DNA from 4 places in the Eubacterium sp. 1001713B170207_170306_E7 genome. Region 3 is predicted to be linked to each of the others. Evidence: riboswitches for the same ligand, from Rfam matches in the RefSeq annotation. Region 3 holds a riboswitch; each other region holds the start of a gene.

Region 1 (4,209 bases), on a different contig from region 3:
TTGAGAGAGTCGACCAGATCGCCGATCTTATCGTCCCGGATCATGGTGAGCTTGGTCTTATAGTCGCCCCGGGCGATCCTTCTGGCGAAGATGGTGACCTCATCCAGGGGCCGGGTCTCGTTGTTCAGCAGCAGGGCAAAGATCACAATGGCGATCAGAATACTGGCCAGGGCCACGAAGATCAGGTTGTTGATAATGCTGTAGCTCACGTCCTCCATGACGTCCAGGGGCACGGCGATTCTGACAATGTGCGTTATCTGCCCATCCTGATAATAGGGGGCGGCCAGGTAGAGCATGTTCTTCATAATGGTGTCGGAGTAGCGCACCGAGGTGGCGGCCTGCCCCTCCATCGCGCCCTGAACCTCGGGCCGGCTCAGGTGGTTGTCCAGAGAGCCGATACCGCTCAGGGACTCGAACAGCACGTTTCCCGCCACGTCGATGATGTTGATGCGCTGGTTGGTGCTGTTGGCATAATGCTCCAGCCCGGAGACGTCCCCGGTCTGAATGTAGGCGGGCATCAGGTCCTCGACAATATACTCGCTGTTGCTTTTCAGGTTGCCCTCGGTGGATTCATAGTAGGCGTTTTTGAAGATCACATAGGAGAATACCCCGGAGAAGGCTGTGACCAGCACGATGAGTACAGAAAAGACAATGGTGATGCGCTTTTTCATTGATCGCTTCCCAGATTTTCCACCAGGCGGTAGCCCACGCCGCGCACGGTCTCGATGTATTTTTCACGCTCGTCCTCGATTTTTTTACGCAGGTAGCGGATATGCACATCCACGGTCCGGGTTTCGCCATAGTACTCGTAGCCCCAGATTTCGTCCAGCAGCTGGTCCCGGGTCAGGACCTTGTTTTTGTTGTTGGCCAGGTACAGCAGCAGCTCGTACTCCTTCAGGGTCAGCGACAGCTTCTTGTTGTTTTTGTATACCTCGAAGGCGCCGGGCAGGATGCGCAGGCTGCCCACCACCAGCTCCTCTGTGTCGGAGCTTCTGATCATCTCTGTCCGCCGCAGAACGGCCTTGACGCGGGCGTAAAGCTCCTTGACGCTGAAGGGCTTGGTCATATAGTCGTCCGCACCCATCTCAAGACCCAGGACCTTGTCGAACTCCTCGCTCTTGGCAGTGAGCATGATGACCGGGATGTAGGACAGGTTCTTATCGGCCCGCACCTCGCGGCAGATGGTGAGCCCGTCCTTGCCCGGCAGCATCAGGTCCAGGATGATCAGATCCGGCCGTTGCTCCACAATCTTCTCGACCGCGCCGGTGCCCTCATGAAAGCCCGCAACCTCAAAGCCCTGGGCTTCCAGATTGAATTTAATCAGCTCAAATATATTAAGTTCATCTTCTATAATCAGAATTTTCTTCATTTTCGCTCCAATCTTCGCTAACTTTTAACATCATTAACATAATATGATTATAGCATATGTTGTGTTAAGAGCATGTAAAATCTGGATTAAATTTAGCTGCAAGAGCCGGGAAGGCAACCTATATCTGTTAAAAAAGCGGCGCAGACCGAGACTGCGCATTTTATCCAGATAAGAAAAAAGGCCCAGACGCTGCGGCAAGCGGCCAGGTTTCGTGCCACCTTATCAGAACAGCCGGACAGCGCCAATCTGCATCCAGCTGCCGCAATCCTTTGACATCTCCCAGCATACCCGTCACTGCCCTAGCTCCCGGAAATGCTGTCCGTGAATCCCGATATGCCCGACGCCCAAAAGCACCGCGAACGCCACCATCAGAAAGACCCTCCCGTAGATCCCCAGAAACAGGAACGCGGCCACCGGCAGGGTCGCGCCGGCCAGGGGCACCCCGCAGAAGCCCGTGTAAAAATCCTCCAGCTTCCGACCGCTCCTGAAATACCGGACCCAGTAGCCCTCATACAGCAGCATCAGCCCAAAGGACAGCACCAGCCACAGGCTCCAGGGCGTCAGGGGCCTCAGGTTAAAATCCGTGAAGATCAGGGCGCAGCCACTCACCCCCACCTGCCCGATGCGCTCGCACCACAGCAGCCCCTTATTCTCATTTCCGAAATCATAGCCCTCAGGCTGATGTTTTGTCCAGATCAGGTTGGGGATAAACAGCATCAGCAGATACAGCATGCCGACGTATGAAAAACCAAAATGTCCCATTTCTTCCTCTCTTTCTCCCACCGCAGCCGCCTTCAACTCAGGCTTTTTATTTACCGGGCTGCCAATAAGGCTATTATAGCACGCTTTAGCCCATAAAAGAAGCCGTTGGGCGCACCGGCCCGCCCGATTTTTCGATTAAATCTTTTACATTTTTTCTTGACACCCCGGACAAATGTGATATGATAATAAAAAAGCATAAAACATTTCAGGTGCTGCATGGCAGATAATAGGGAACTAAGTGAGATTCTTAGACGGGCCCGCCGCTGTAAGTGGATTGCCCGGCTCATCACCACTGTCTGAAAGGATGGGAAGGGAGCCCGGCGTTAATCCTCAGTCAGAAAACCTGCCTGAAGTGTGTTGACGGTCTTTATCTGAGCGGTGGAGGCCTGTGGGAATGATGGAAAGTTCGCACCTTAGATTAAGGTCGGGCTTTTTTTGTTTGAAAAAATAAGGAGACTACCAATGAAAGCAGTTGTATTAACAGGCCCCGGCGAGCTAAAAATGACCGAACGGGCTGTTCCGGCCTGCGGCCGCCACGAAGTCCTCGTCCGGGTCAGGGCCTGCAATTTATGTAAAACCGATCTCAAATGCCTGACCATGGGCCAGCGCGACCTGGTGTACCCGCGGGTGCTGGGCCACGAAATCTCCGGCGTCATCGCCGAGGTGGGCGCCGCGGTCACAGGCTACCAGAAGGGACAGCGGGTCCAGGTGCATCCGGGCATCGCCTGCGGGGCGTGCGCCTATTGCCAGGAGGGCTATGACAACCTCTGCGACCATGTGCGGATCATGGGCTTCAATTACGACGGCGGCTTCCAGGAGTACCTGGTGGTGCCCGAGGAGGGCGTCCGCGGCCAGATCATCAACGTCATCGAAAACGACGCCCTGAGCTTTGAGGAAATCTCCTTTATCGAGCCCCTCTCCTGCTGCGTCAACGTTCAGGAAAATCTGGACCTAAAGCCCCAGGACACCCTGCTGATCATCGGTGCGGGCCGGATGGGCATCCTCAACCTGCGGGTGGCAAGAGCCCTGGGCGTGCAGAAGGTCTTTCTGGTCGAGACCGACCCCAGGCGGGCAGAGCGCGCCGAAAAGCTCGGCTTTGACGCCGTCTTTGAAGGCTACGAGGCCGCCGAAAAGGCCCTGCCGGCCCTGACAGAGGGCCAGGGTGTGGACGCGGCCATCCCCTGCTGCGCGGCGCCGGAGGCCATGAATCTGGCCTTGTCGGTGCTCCGGAAGCGGGGACGCCTCGGCCATTTCAGCGGCATGATCACAGACGGCAGCGCACCGCCCGAGATCAACCATATCCACTACAAGGAACAGACCATGGTAGGCGCCTACGGCTGCGGCATCGCGCACAGCCGCCGGGCCAAGGAGCTGCTGGAGGACGGCAGCCTGGTCGTAAAGGACCTGATTACCGAGCGCATCCCGCTTGAGGCGCTGGAGCAGGGCCTTGAGCATGTGCGGCAGCTCGAAACCCTGTCGACCATCGTTGTTTTTGATTAATACATCATATGGAGGAATAAAAGAATGGAAGCAGTAACGATGAAAGAATACGGCCAGGTAATCACCGGCCTCATCAACCGTGAAAATCTGACCAAAGAAGAATCCAAGGAAATGTTTATGGAAATTCTGGGCGACCGCCAGACGCCCATGCAGCAGGGCGCGTTCCTGGCCGCCCTCAGCGCCAAGGGCCCAACCGCCGCCGAGGTGGCCGGCAGCTTTGAGGCCATCTACGAGATCGACACCTGCAAGGTCACGCCCGAAACCGCAGTGCCCGTGGTGGAAAACTGCGGCACAGGCATGGACACCTTTAAGACCTTTAACATCAGCACCGTGGCCGGGATCATCGCCGCCGCGGACGGCGTGCCCATGGCCAAGCACGGCTCCCGGGCCCTGACCTCTGTCTGCGGCACCATCGACGCCGTGGAAGCCCTGGGTGTGGATGTGGACTGCAGCGTGGACGTGGTCAAGGCAAGCATTGAGACCGCAGGCATCGGTATCTTTAACGGTATGAGCCCAGAGGTTCACCCCACCGCCCTCGGCCGGGTGCTGTCCCAGATTTCCTTTGGCAGCGTCTTAAA
Region 2 (4,209 bases), on a different contig from region 3:
TACAGGCTGAGGATGTGGTGCGCGTGCTCGAGGATAACAACGACCGTGTAAAACAGCTGATTTTTAAGATGATTGAACGCATATAAAAAAAGATACCTCCCTTAAAATATAGGTGAGGCCAGATTGTCAAAGCGTTAGCGCAGCACGAGACTGCGCCTTTTATCCAGATAAGGAAAAAGGTCCAGGCGCTGCGGATAACGGTCAGGAATCGTGCCGTTTTACTGGAACAGCCGGACAATGGAGAGATCAGGCGTTAACTTCAGTGAAGAAAATGCAGATGTGAGTGCAGTACTCGCAGGACGCTTTTTCTTACTTAGGTAAAAGGCTTTGTCTCACAGTTTTTGACATTCTGCCCTCCCTTAACCAAGGGAGGCTTTTTCAGATACCGAGAAAGGAAGAATGATGAAACCTGTTTATTATGAAAACGGCGCTTTAAAAATGCTTGACCAGACTCTGCTGCCAACCGAGGAGGTAACGCACAGTTACACCGACTACCGTGAGATTGCCGTCGCCATTGTGGATATGATTGTCCGCGGCGCGCCGGCCATCGGCGTGACTGCCGGGTACGGCGTTTATTTTGGCGCGTTGGAATTTGAGAAGCTGCCGCAGCAGGCCTTTTTAAAAGAAATGGAGACTGTCTGCCAGGTGCTCCGTGCAACCCGGCCGACCGCGGTCAACCTGTTTTGGGCAGTGGACCGGATGGAAGGCGTGATCAAGGCCAACGCGGAAAAAACACCGGTGGCGATCACGGCGCTTTTGAAAGCCGAGGCGGACGCCATCTGCGCCGAGGATATCCAGATGTGCCGGGATATGGGCGCTTACGGCGCAGAGCTGATCCACCGCAAGGATACCATCCTGACCCACTGTAACGCAGGCGCCCTCGCCACAGCCGATTACGGGACAGCCCTCGGTGTTGTGCGCGCCGCCTGGGAGGCAGGGAAAGAAATTTCCGTCTACGCCGATGAGACAAGACCCTTTCTGCAGGGAGCCCGTCTGACCGCCTACGAGCTGCACAAGGACGGCATTCCGGTCACGCTGATCACAGACAATATGGCTGGCTGGATGATGAAGCAGGGAAAGATTGACTGTGTGGTGGTAGGTGCGGACCGCATTGCCCGAAATGGCGATGTGGCTAACAAGATCGGAACCTACAGCGTGTCCATTCTGGCAAAGGCTCACGGTATTCCCTTCTACGTGGCGGCGCCGACCTCAACCATTGATTTTAATATGTGGTCTGGCGAGGATATTGTCATTGAAGAGCGGGATACCCGTGAGATCAGCCATATCAAGGGACAGCAGATTGCCCCGGACGGCGTGCGCATGGAAAACCCGGCCTTTGACGTCACCCCGCATCAGAATGTTACGGCCATCATCACCGAGAAGGGCGTTGTGTATCCGCCCTTTGACCTGAGCATCCCCAGGCTTCAGAATGAATAGGAGAGACGAATGAAATACAGTATGTTTTCGTGGTTTGGCTACTTCATGCCCTTTGAGGAGCGCATTGACGTGATCAAAGCCGCCGGCTTTGACGAGGTCATGATTTCCTGGGAGGACGAGTGCGAGCCCTACCATCTGGAAAAAGAAAAATTTCCAGACATTGTGCGGAGCAAAGAGCTTGGGATCACCAATATTCACGCGCCCTTTATTGGTTATAACGACATTTGGGAAAAGGAGCCTGCACAAACCAGAGAGCTTTTAGAAACCTTTGTCAGCTTTGTGCGGGACTGCCGAACCTTTGAGATTCCGGCTGTGGTGGTGCACACCAATGATCTGGACCTCGGCCCCTATAAGTGGGAAAACGGCCTAGCCTTTTTCTCAGCGCTGGCGGAGGCCGGAGAGAAGTACGGAGTGGATATCGCAGTCGAAAATGTGTCGCGCCCGTTTTTGCTGAAAGGCCTGCTGGACGCCATTCATACCGACCATTTTGGCATGTGCTATGACAGTTCCCATGATTATATGCTGCACTGCGGCAGAGGAAAGATCCTCAAAACCTATAAAGACCGCATCAAGGCGCTGCACCTGTCCGATAACGACCTGCACATCGACCGGCACTGGATACCGGGCGAGGGAGAGATTCCCTTCGGTGAGGTCATGCCGGAGATTTTGAGTACGGGGATCGACTTTATCTCCTACGAGGTCATTGCCAGCGAAGAATGGAAAAAGCGGGAGCCCCTTGATTTCTGCCGTGCGGTTCGCAGCAGTCTGGACCTGGATAACAATAATTTCTAATTGCACAATTCGGGGATTTGTGCTAAACTTCAATTAACAACTTAATGATGCTGTTTTGTTAGAGGAAAGCGGTTGAAATCCGCTACAGCCCCCGCTACTGTAATTGCAGACAAGATCCTCATAGACCACTGTCAGGCGTATCCTGATGGGAAGGGAGGATGGAGAAGGAAGCAAGAGTCAGGACACTTGAAGCAAAGCAATATAATCACTTCGGAGGGAAGCAGAGGATTGTATGTCACAAATAATCCGGCCTTTCCTTTGGGGTCGGTTTTCTTTGTTTTAAGCAGTTTTAAATTTTTGGGAGGGACCAATGAAAAAGAGAGTATTGAAAAGTTTGCTGATGGCCCTGGCCTGTGCGGCGCTGTTATCTGGCGCGGCGGGCTGCAGTTCAAAGGATCAGGGGAGCGGCAGCGTGTCCGGCGCAGTGACCGGAGACACCGCTTATCCCGTTTCCATTACCGATGATCTGGGAAATAATGTGGAAATCGAAAAGGAACCCACAAAGATCGTTTCTCTGTCGCCCGCGAATACCGAAATCCTGTTCGCGCTGGGTGTGGGAGACAAGGTGGTCGGAAAGACAGATTACTGCAATTATCCGGAGGAAGCCGCCCAGGTGGCAACCATCGGTGATTACAATAACCCCAATGTGGAAAAGATTATTTCTTTGGCGCCGGACGTTATTCTGGCGGGTGATCTGATCAGCGATGACGTCCGCAGCCAGCTTGAAGCCACGGGCGCGAAGGTCATTACCTATACACCGATGTCAGTAGACGCGGTGGAAAGCACCATCATCAACACAGGTAAGGTGGTTAACACCAATGATAAGGCCAGGGAAATCACTGACAGCATGACGAAAAAATACGAAGAAATCAAGGAAAAGGCAGCGGCGGCTGACCCGCAGAAATCCGTTTTTATTGATATCGGTGGTTACTACAGCGCTGGGGACAACTCCCTGCTGGGCAACATGCTCAAGGATATTAACGCCAAAAACATTGCCTCCGACGCCGGCACAGACTGGCCGCAGCTGAGCGTTGAACAGATCATCGCAAAGAACCCGGATGTCTATGTGTCCTTCTTTACCACACCGGACGAAATTAAAAAGGTACCGGGCTTTGACCAGATCAATGCGGTTAAGAATAACGCCATTGTCTACTATGAAATGCTTTCTCCGGACAGCGACCTGATCCAGCGTCCAGGACCCCGTATTGTCGATGGACTGGAGCTTCTGGCTACAGCGGTCTACCCGGACCAATTTAAGTAAAAAGACTTCTCCGCAGGTGCCAGCCGCCTGCGGAGGTTTTAAACAGACGGTTAAGGAAGAGGACGGATGAAAATAAAGTTAAAAAAATACGCGATGCCCTTATCCATTGCAGGGTGCCTGATCTTAATTTATTTATGCACCATCGTAGGCATTACCTCCATTCCCTTTGGCGAGGCCAACCGGATTTTGCTGCATGAAGTCCTGCACCTGCCTGTGAATATGGATGGCATCTCTGCCGGCAACATTGCGATTATCTGGAATGTCCGGCTGCCACGGGTCATTCTGGGCTTTCTGACAGGTGGGGCGCTGGCGGTCTGCGGCGCAGCCTACCAGGGGATTTTTAAGAATCCCATGGCGGATCCTTTTATTCTGGGGGTTTCCTCCGGCGCTGCGCTGGGCGCTTCCATCGGCATTGTCATGCATTTTTCAACAGGCTTCCTGGGATTGAACGGAATCGCTGTTTTGGCCTTTGTAGGCGCCTTTCTGGCGATCTTTTTAGTGTACAACATTTCAAAGGTCGGGAGAAAAGTGCCGGTTGCGTCCCTTCTGCTGAGCGGGATCGCCGTGAGCCAGTCGCTGACGGCTTTTATGTCCCTGCTTATGATTTTCAATGTTCAGAGCATGAATCAGATTATGTTCTGGACCATGGGCAGTCTGAACGGTAAGGGATGGAGCCAGGTAATCACTGTTTTGCCTTACGTTATTATCGGGTGCCTGAT
Region 3 (4,209 bases):
CGGTTGCCGGTAAAATAAAGTTGTCTTTCTTTGAAGACATGGTCGGGTACTGCTTGGTTCCCTTTGAAACAATCTGAGCCACCGGCTCTTTCGCAACTGTTTCGGATAAGGTCGTTTCGCTCACAACCTTTCCGTCTTCATAGACGGTTTCGACTTCCTTATCAAGTTCTCCGTTCACACCTTGCTGTGTAACTACAGTTTGATCAACATATACATTCGGATCTTCCTGCTCAACGGTCTGGAAAGGTATGTCTTCTTTTTTAGTAGATGTTTTAGTCAGATTAATCTTTAAGATACTGGAGCTTGTCTCAGTCTCATTATTCTGGTTTTCTACATTCTCATTACTATTATTTTCAACGGTACCTTCAGCTGCTGGAGCTTCCTCTTGGGCTGGCTCATCGCTTTGGTCTCTTGCCACATCGGCTCCACCACGGCTTGCTACCTGGATTGGAGCATTCGTACTCTCTTCACTCTTACTCGGATTAGTATTACCTGTTGCTAAAAGATTAGCGCACTCGTCCGGACTGTTTAAGTCCTCGAGCGGAAAATTCTTAGGCGTTTCTACAACGTCACTCTGGATGTCGCATTTTACCAGCTTATCTGTACCCTGTACGTTACCGATCTTATTAATTGCACCTGCAATACCGGCCTGTACCTGGTCTGATGAAGCTAAGTTACCGACTTCCTGTCCGTCAACCTTTAATTCTACACCATGAACGCCGACCCGAAGGTTCTGGGCGTTCAATGCATCAGTAAATTCTTCCTCTGACAACATTGGTTTATTAAATGTGATGCTCTTTTTAATCTGTATATCATTGTAGACATATGCTGTTTCAATCGACGTTTTCGATCGCATATCCTGCTCTACCTGATCCAGACTCTGTGTAAACACAGCCGCATCTTTGGTATAGCCTAAAACCTCTCCGTCAACCATGACCTTGTAACCAAGACAGGTTGAAGAAAAGAATCCGAGAAGAAGCGCTACACAGAAACCTGTGAATACGACTTTTTCTCTTTTGCTCAAGTGCTTGGCGTAATGCGCAAGCTTCTTAAAAAACATCTGAAACTTGCCACTTGAGCGATGGCTTTCGTTGCTAATGCCTAATCACCACCCTCCTATATAATTTTGACCAAATTGTAAAGTTATTTACAATTTAGATATATTTTAACATATCCTTTGGCACTTGCCAATACCTTAACCGAAATTACTTAATATTTTATGAAAAATTCATTAAAATATACGTGTTTTAGGTTTATTTAAGGCGTCATGAGCACCTTTAGCAAATTTTAAGTATTTTTTTCTTTACATCTAACCGAAAAAGAAAGAGGAAAAATTTGTTGTTAAAAAAAAATTTACGGGAAATCCTCTGCCAGGGCCCAATAAACCTTGACAAAAGAAAATCAAAGGGATATGATAGGGATAACTTAATATTGTAAACATTATGTAAATGGGAAAAAGGTGAAATTCCTTTGCTGTAATCGCAGCTGTAATACAAAATGTCCTCTTGTGTGCCACTGTCCGCCGGATGGGAAGGTAAGAGGAATGCCATTGTAGAGCCAGAAGACCGGCATAATGTTTTCTTAAAACACTCCGATTTAGAGTTATTTAAGAGATACGTTCCCAATCCTTCCGTATTTTTTGCCTTCTCTAGCCGGAGAAGGCTTTTTTATTACACTAAATGAAGGTGAGGTATTCCCATTGATCGAAATAAAAAAACAGGCAAAACCAGCCAAGGAATTTAAAGGCGACACTGCCATCAAAAGCCTGATGACCATCAAACGCCAGCTTGAGGATAAACGCGGGCTGTTCGGTATCCATGAATATGCCTTTGCCAAAACCAGCGACCTGCTGTTTTCCATGGGCACCAGGCTCCTGTGCGAGGGCAACCAGTGCGGCCATTATGGCGCCACCTGGGCCTGCCCGCCGGCAGTGGGCAGCTATGAGAGCTGCGTCACCAAATGCCGCTCCTATGAGAACGTCTGCCTGCTTTCAACGGTCACCGATTTAAAGGGACAGTACGATTTCAAAGGCTGGCACCGGGCCCGCATGTTCCATGAGGCCGCCACAGCCAAGGCTGCCCGGCTTTTCAGAGCCCACTATCCCGGCGCGCTGGTGCTCTCCACGGAGGGCTGTATCCTCTGCGGCCAGTGCACCTATCCCAATGCCCCCTGCCGTTACCCTGACCAGATCTTTCCATCGGTGGAGGGCTACGGCATCGTGGTCATGGACCTGGCAAGCAAAACCGGACTTTCCTACAATAACGGCCCCGAGACCGTCACTTATTTCAGCTTTACCCTGTTTTAACCCTATTCAGAAAGGAGAACCACCATGAACCTGACCATTACCCCCGCTTCCTGTACCGAGCCCCTGCCCCCAGCCGTTTCGGTTTCCGATTTCCACGCACTCAAGGAAAAGTACAGCAGCCTCAGAAAAAAAGCGACCAAAGCTTACTGCGCATTGGACGGCGTTCTTTCCCTGTTTCAGGCCATTGCCCTGGAAAAGGGCATTGACTTTAACCCTGTAGTTTTCTATCCCATGTCCTCCTTTGTGCGAGAGCGGGATATCTGCCGGATAACCGAGCTGCTGCTGGAGAGTGCCTTTTCCGCGGGTGAAAAGAGAGTGGACTTTACCATCAACCTTTTTAACGCAGGCGTTATCTCCCTGTCCCTCAAAACCAGACAGCCCTGCAGGCCTCTTCCCCAGTATACAGAGGAGCTCCAGACCCTGCTCGCAGCCTATGACGGCATACGGGATACCCGGCGGATTGGCGGACGGGAGCTGACTGCCTTTATCCTGAGGCACCGCCACGGCCAGACCGAGGAAAGCTTTGGCAGTGATCTGCTATACGTCCGTTTTTAAGATTTTCTCAGCCGTTTCCTCATCAATGATCAGGTGGCGCGCAAACCCCGTGTTCAGACAGCCGATGGCCGAGCCCACATTGGCCTCGACAGGCACAATGCCAATGAAATTCTTGATCTTGGAAAGCGGCGCCAGGGGAATCTGGATGGCGAAGTCATCCTCTCCCTTAATCTGCTGCCCCTTCCAGTTAAAAAAGTAGGACAGAATATTGGAGGTTGCCCGCTCCGTGATCAAACGCCGCCCAAAGCGCAGGGCGGTGGCATGATCCGGCACGCAGGGATAGCCGCCAAGGGTCACCAGCGCGGTATCCGTCTTTTTCCACAGAGCCAGAATACTGTTGTAATTATCCGTGGTCACAAACAAATCCCGCTCCTGCTTGGTCGTGGGAAAGGCCGGCGAGATTAAAAAGTCCGCCTCAAAGCCCGTCTTCCGGGCAAACTCTGTGGCCAGCTCATTGGGGTGATAGCCCTTATGAGGCACTGTCGCTGTTCCGATCAGAGGGCAGACCTTTCCGCTGTACTGTCCGGCGAGCTCCCTGTTCGCCAGAATATCAATGACCCGGCTGATGTTATAACCCCAGCCAAGGCCCAGGATACGGGTTTTCGGAAGAATCTCCAGAAGGAAATCCACAGCGGCTTCATAAAGACGCTCCTGAGTTTCATTCTTATCCTCCGTACAGCTGACAACTTGGCAGCTCTTTAAGCCAAAGCGGTTGCAAAGCTCCCGGCTCTTTCCAATGCTGGTGCTGTCAAAGGACTTAATCTCAATTTTGACAATCCCCTCTCTGCGGGCTTTGTTCAGCAGATTGCTGACCGAGGGCCGCGAGATCCCCATGGACTTTGCGATCTCAGCCTGAGTCATATTCTCTTCATAATACATTTGCGCCGCAGTAATAAGACGGATCAGTTCTTTCTCTTTCATGATGCTCTCCTTATACAAATGTCAACAGCTTTTTTCTAAATATACTCTATTTTTTGACAAATGTCAATCTGTTGCTTTTAAGACTCAAAACCCGCAATACTTAACATTTGTCAATAAATCCCTCATTTTTTCTGTTTTTAGGGTGATTTTTAATGTTTTTAAATTATTTTACGTTTTTATTATTGACAAATGTTAAATCCAGTGATATTCTATAAGCAAGTTGAAACCGATACCGGAGGTGAGCGTATGCCAGTAGAAACCTTAAAAATCAAGAACATGTTATTGACATCTGCTAATAAAATTAAAAGCAGTGTCGAAAATTTAACCAAGCTGGACTGTGAGCTCGGTGATGGCGACCATGGAACCACCATGGAGAAGATCGCCAAGGCCATGATCTCAGAAGTCGATGCCTGGAACGAAGAAACCAA
Region 4 (4,209 bases), on a different contig from region 3:
CAACATGAGCGAGGTGAGGGCTGTGCGTCTTTTGGATAATGACCAGCGTCTCCACGCCGGATACATTCTCAGGAACGAGCACAGCTTGAGCGCCATCGGCGAAAAATACATTAAAGTCCTGACCGAAAAGATCAAAGCCTTTGAGCGATGGGAGTAAAAAAGGCACAATAAAAAGCCGTATCCTGCACAGGGATACGGCTTTGATTTTTATGAAACCCGACGGGCAATTACGGCTAAACGTCCATCGTTCAGACCGACATTAAAGATACAGGTGGACAGCGTAAGAATCTCGTCACCCGGTTGTACATTCACATCGCTCGCGACAATACTCTGGTTCTTTATGTTCTGGTAATAGGCCAGAAAGCTTTCATCATCGGCAAATTCCAGCTGTCTGTAATCATAGTCCTGCTCCTCCACCAGCACGGCAAAGATTTCCCATACGCCGTCACCGCCCAGCTCCGGCGGTCTTCTGTAAACAATTTTGTTATGCTCTTTGATAAAATCAGGATTCTGATAATAATAGAGCAGATCGTCAAACATGACGTGCACGCCGCTGCGCATGGTGCTGTGCCCATAGATCAGAGAATTCTGGCTTCTGGGCTGCCATTTATAATTCATATCGATAAAGGGAACGCCCCTTTCGTCGGACTCGCCATTAAATGAAGTGTACAGATATTTATCATTATCCGTTGTCTGTACCACCGGGGTATCAATATTGGTTCCTTCAATGCTCAGCCAGCCAACAGTTTCCGGGTTCACCTCACGCAGCGCTGCCCAGTCGATGCTGTTATCCTCCCGGTTGGTAACCTGCATTTTGAGGAGCGGCGTATTATTGGGAAAAAACTCCTTGTAGAGCATCCATCCCGCCGCGGCCAAAAGGGAGAGGATGATCAGAATGATGACGATATCTCCCACAACGCGCACGGCGCTTCTTTTCTTCTTCACTTTCTTTTTTGTCATATTTATATTTATGATCCTTCAGGCTTACAGTCCCTGCGTATTTGTAGGACAGTCTGTTTAGTGCTTCCAGGCCCAAAGGCATTACACCTCCTTTTATGGTTATTCATTATATCAAATCTTTCTCAATTGATAAAGACTTAAATGATAACAAAAAGGATTTTATACCGGTCTTAAAAAAGAATAAAGCTAAAATACGTCAGGGTTTCCGGGCCGTGGGTGTAACGCAGACCGGTTTTGACCACAATGTCCATTACGATGATCCCATAGCCCTCCACCGAGGGAAAGAGCTTGTCTGGATATCGGCAGGGCTCGTGGGGGTAGGTGCACACATCGCAGACCAGGCACCCTTCGGTCGATAAAACAAGGCTCTCGGGCCGGTGTGTCCGAAACTGCTGAGCCACCTTTGCCGTCACTGCCTCATGCCGGATACGCGCTTCCTGCCAGCCCCTTGCGTTGTAGCGCCCCTTCAAGTCTGCCACGGTGGAAAAGACCATCACATTTTTATAGGAGAGGCATTTCATCACACAGTGTTCATAGCTTCCCACAGCCGGGGGGCATGCCCAGGTCGCGTTGAACTGCCCGCAGCTGTTACGCTGGCACAAAGTACGCGTCTGGTCTGAAAAAAGCAGCTGGTCGGTCATTGAAAAGGCGCATTCCTCTACGCCGATTTCCTGAAGAGATGGATGCCTGAATACCGAGGGAGGATTCATTGTTTTTTTATCCGCATGACATACTGTTCTCAAATTATCCATTTTTACCTCAAATTTTAAAGCGCCCTACACGCTTATGCTGTCTTGGGCCTCAGAACAGGCCACTGTTTCCAGTGTCTCCTTGCAATGGGCGCTGCAAAAATGACAGAGCGCATCCGGATTTTCCAGCTCTCTGGCCTTCTGCGGACAATAATACTGATCAAACTGCTGCTCCAGAAACTGGCCGTCAAAATGACTTCCCACCGGGTGGAGCGGCTTCTCCTCGATAAACGCCAGATAGGTACACGCAAGCTTGATCATGCTCTTCTGCAGCTCGCCCCCAAGCACGTAATCTTCCAGATATTGATCCAGCAGTGTCTGGAAAGCATACAGCCTTTTCTCATGGATACCTTTTAATGGATTGTCCTCCAGCACCGCTGTCTTAAGACTGATCAGGGCAGTTACATTATAAATGGTATTGAGCATGGTCTGGTGGGCCAGGGTTCCCGGTTTAAACTTTACCTTCTGTACCTCCTCACGTTGCTGCATCAGGACTTCCAGATCAAACTTTTCGGCCTCCTCCTGAAGCTGAAGGACTAAATCATACTTTGTCATTTTTCTCCTTTCCGGCTCCTCTGACCACAAAAAAACCTTCTCTGAATTAGAGAAGGTAAAAAGACATATCATTGCCTGTGGTTTGTCCTATTACTCTAAATCGGAGCTTTAAGAACCTGTTTCTGAGTCGGTCTTCTGGCTTTGCAATATCATCCTTCTCCCTTCCCGCCCGGAGGCAGTGGTTCCTGAGAGGCATTTTGCATTACAGCTGCGATTACAGCAAGGGAGTCACACCCTTTTCCCATTACACAGAACAGTTTCACGATTAAATTTTCTCTATCATATCGCTTTCTGCTGTCTTTGTCAAGAAAAAGCGTTTTAGCTTTTTCGGGTCTTAAACGAATGCTGAAAGCTGTTGATCCAGCTTTTGCCCATGCTCGTCCGAGTCGGCGCTCACAAGCTCCAGTGTCAGGTATTCGGGAGCGATTCTCTGTATCAGCCCATTTACCTCAGGATGGATAAATGGCAAGTGGGCGTCAATATTAAAAATATGCTCCGAGCACTGCCAGAAACGGTCCCAGAAGTCTTGCTTTAAATCCGGCGGGTTTTGAAGAATTTTCTGAACATAGGCCCCTGTGAGTGACTGCTGGAGGTGCATCCCGCAGATATAATCGCAAAGCGCACCGTGGGCGTCAAGCATCTTATGGATATAGTCAATGCCCTCCTTTTCTGTCTGCAGCGCTAAATTAGTGTGCAGTAAATGGCCGGTATCAAACATGATTCCCTTATTCTCCGTATGGATTCCGTTCATGAGCCGTTCTGTCATCTCTGGCCGGGTAAGGGTCAGGCCGGGCCACCAGAGATTTTCGACCAGGAATTTAAAGGTATAATTTTTACCGTCCAAAAGCGTGTTGATCACTTCACAGCTGGCGTCAATCACGGCCTCGTCGCTGTAATGAAAAACTCTGTGGTAAGTTTCCGTAAAACGGCAGTCCGAGACATGGAACACCACATACTCCGCATTCAGCGTCTGTGCTATTTCCAGCTCCTTTTCCAAACGGTTGAGGATACAGGTTCTGTCCTTTCCCTCATAATATACCTCCCAGTTTTCCGGCTTATCAAACTCACTGCGTAAAGCCTTTTCATTATTAAACCAGAGATCCATCCAACTGGGAAACATTCTCAGGTGTATGCCCACCACATCCTGCCGGGGTATCTTCTCTGGAAGACGCTCATTCCACAATACCTGAAGCTCCAGGCCGTCCAGTCCGCGCGATCTGTAAAAATCCTTCAGGCTGCTCCGGTTCTTAAACCGGTCCATATCATGGCTGAACACCGTCATATTGATGAGTTTTTTCATATTATCTGCTCCGCTTTTCCTGTATTTTCAAAATTTTAAAGTGTTTGATTTTTCTTTATCATAGCTTTCACGCTCAGTTTTGTCAATCGTCTCTTAAATTCCGTCAGTTTTAAACCGTTCCTGAACAGGTGAAGGTTTTTTAAGAATTGAATCTTTTGCAGCTGTTCTGTATAATAGTTTTAATAGGAAACGCTCGCATTGATTACTGAAAGGAGGTTTTACAATGAAACAGCACCGTTTTTGGGCTTTTGCCGCACTTTTCTGCTTTGCCATGACCATGCTCACAGGCTATGAAAGAAAATAAATTCACACTGGATGCTCCGGGTTCAATGTGTTATGACTGCTGCAAAAGCATTGACACTCGCTTAAGAATATGATAAAGTTTTGATAGTTATACGACTGACGGAAGTGGAATAAACCACATGAAGTATAATAATCAAGAGCCGACCGTCTGGGCAAAAGAGTCCGGATTTGTCGGCTCTTTTTATATGACATGGAGGATGATAAAAATGAAAGAACTGGAATTAAAGTATGGCTGCAATCCCAATCAAAAGCCTGCCCGAATCTTTATGAAGGACGGCGAGCTTCCCCTTCAGGTGTTAAACGGAAAACCCGGCTTCATCAACCTGCTGGACGCCTTTAACA

Evidence for each region. Region 3 has a riboswitch for cobalamin ahead of I2B62_RS16070 (DUF2284 domain-containing protein). Riboswitches for the same ligand answer to the same signal wherever they lie in the genome.
Region 1: it holds a riboswitch for cobalamin, as region 3 does, so the genes downstream of both, I2B62_RS02240 (alcohol dehydrogenase catalytic domain-containing protein) here and I2B62_RS16070 (DUF2284 domain-containing protein) in region 3, are expected to answer to the same signal.
Region 2: it holds a riboswitch for cobalamin, as region 3 does, so the genes downstream of both, I2B62_RS06790 (ABC transporter substrate-binding protein) here and I2B62_RS16070 (DUF2284 domain-containing protein) in region 3, are expected to answer to the same signal.
Region 4: it holds a riboswitch for cobalamin, as region 3 does, so the genes downstream of both, I2B62_RS02615 (DUF2115 family protein) here and I2B62_RS16070 (DUF2284 domain-containing protein) in region 3, are expected to answer to the same signal.

Annotation. Positions count from the first base shown of each region.
Region 1 covers NZ_JADMVE010000001.1:442,374-446,582, reverse strand. Annotated here, with positions in the region: gene I2B62_RS02255 (ATP-binding protein) at 1-671, opposite strand, end outside; gene I2B62_RS02250 (response regulator transcription factor) at 668-1,369, opposite strand; gene I2B62_RS02245 (hypothetical protein) at 1,661-2,131, opposite strand; cobalamin riboswitch at 2,322-2,497, shown strand; gene I2B62_RS02240 (alcohol dehydrogenase catalytic domain-containing protein) at 2,594-3,631, shown strand; gene trpD (anthranilate phosphoribosyltransferase) at 3,656-4,209, shown strand, end outside.
Region 2 covers NZ_JADMVE010000002.1:313,533-317,741, forward strand. Annotated here, with positions in the region: gene I2B62_RS06775 (MTAP family purine nucleoside phosphorylase) at 1-86, shown strand, start outside; gene mtnA (S-methyl-5-thioribose-1-phosphate isomerase) at 403-1,437, shown strand; gene I2B62_RS06785 (sugar phosphate isomerase/epimerase) at 1,447-2,229, shown strand; cobalamin riboswitch at 2,263-2,438, shown strand; gene I2B62_RS06790 (ABC transporter substrate-binding protein) at 2,540-3,490, shown strand; gene I2B62_RS06795 (iron chelate uptake ABC transporter family permease subunit) at 3,557-4,209, shown strand, end outside.
Region 3 covers NZ_JADMVE010000007.1:3,043-7,251, reverse strand. Annotated here, with positions in the region: gene I2B62_RS16075 (peptidoglycan DD-metalloendopeptidase family protein) at 1-1,060, opposite strand, end outside; cobalamin riboswitch at 1,415-1,589, shown strand; gene I2B62_RS16070 (DUF2284 domain-containing protein) at 1,700-2,305, shown strand; gene I2B62_RS16065 (hypothetical protein) at 2,330-2,860, shown strand; gene I2B62_RS16060 (sugar-binding domain-containing protein) at 2,843-3,781, opposite strand; gene I2B62_RS16055 (dihydroxyacetone kinase subunit L) at 4,028-4,209, shown strand, end outside.
Region 4 covers NZ_JADMVE010000001.1:516,867-521,075, reverse strand. Annotated here, with positions in the region: gene I2B62_RS02630 (LysR family transcriptional regulator) at 1-157, shown strand, start outside; gene I2B62_RS02625 (class B sortase) at 208-960, opposite strand; gene I2B62_RS02620 (DUF2284 domain-containing protein) at 1,131-1,712, opposite strand; gene I2B62_RS02615 (DUF2115 family protein) at 1,737-2,264, opposite strand; cobalamin riboswitch at 2,372-2,549, opposite strand; gene I2B62_RS02610 (TIM barrel protein) at 2,599-3,564, opposite strand; gene I2B62_RS20370 (hypothetical protein) at 3,658-3,837, opposite strand; ZMP/ZTP riboswitch at 3,950-4,028, shown strand; gene I2B62_RS02605 (phosphoribosylaminoimidazolecarboxamide formyltransferase) at 4,074-4,209, shown strand, end outside.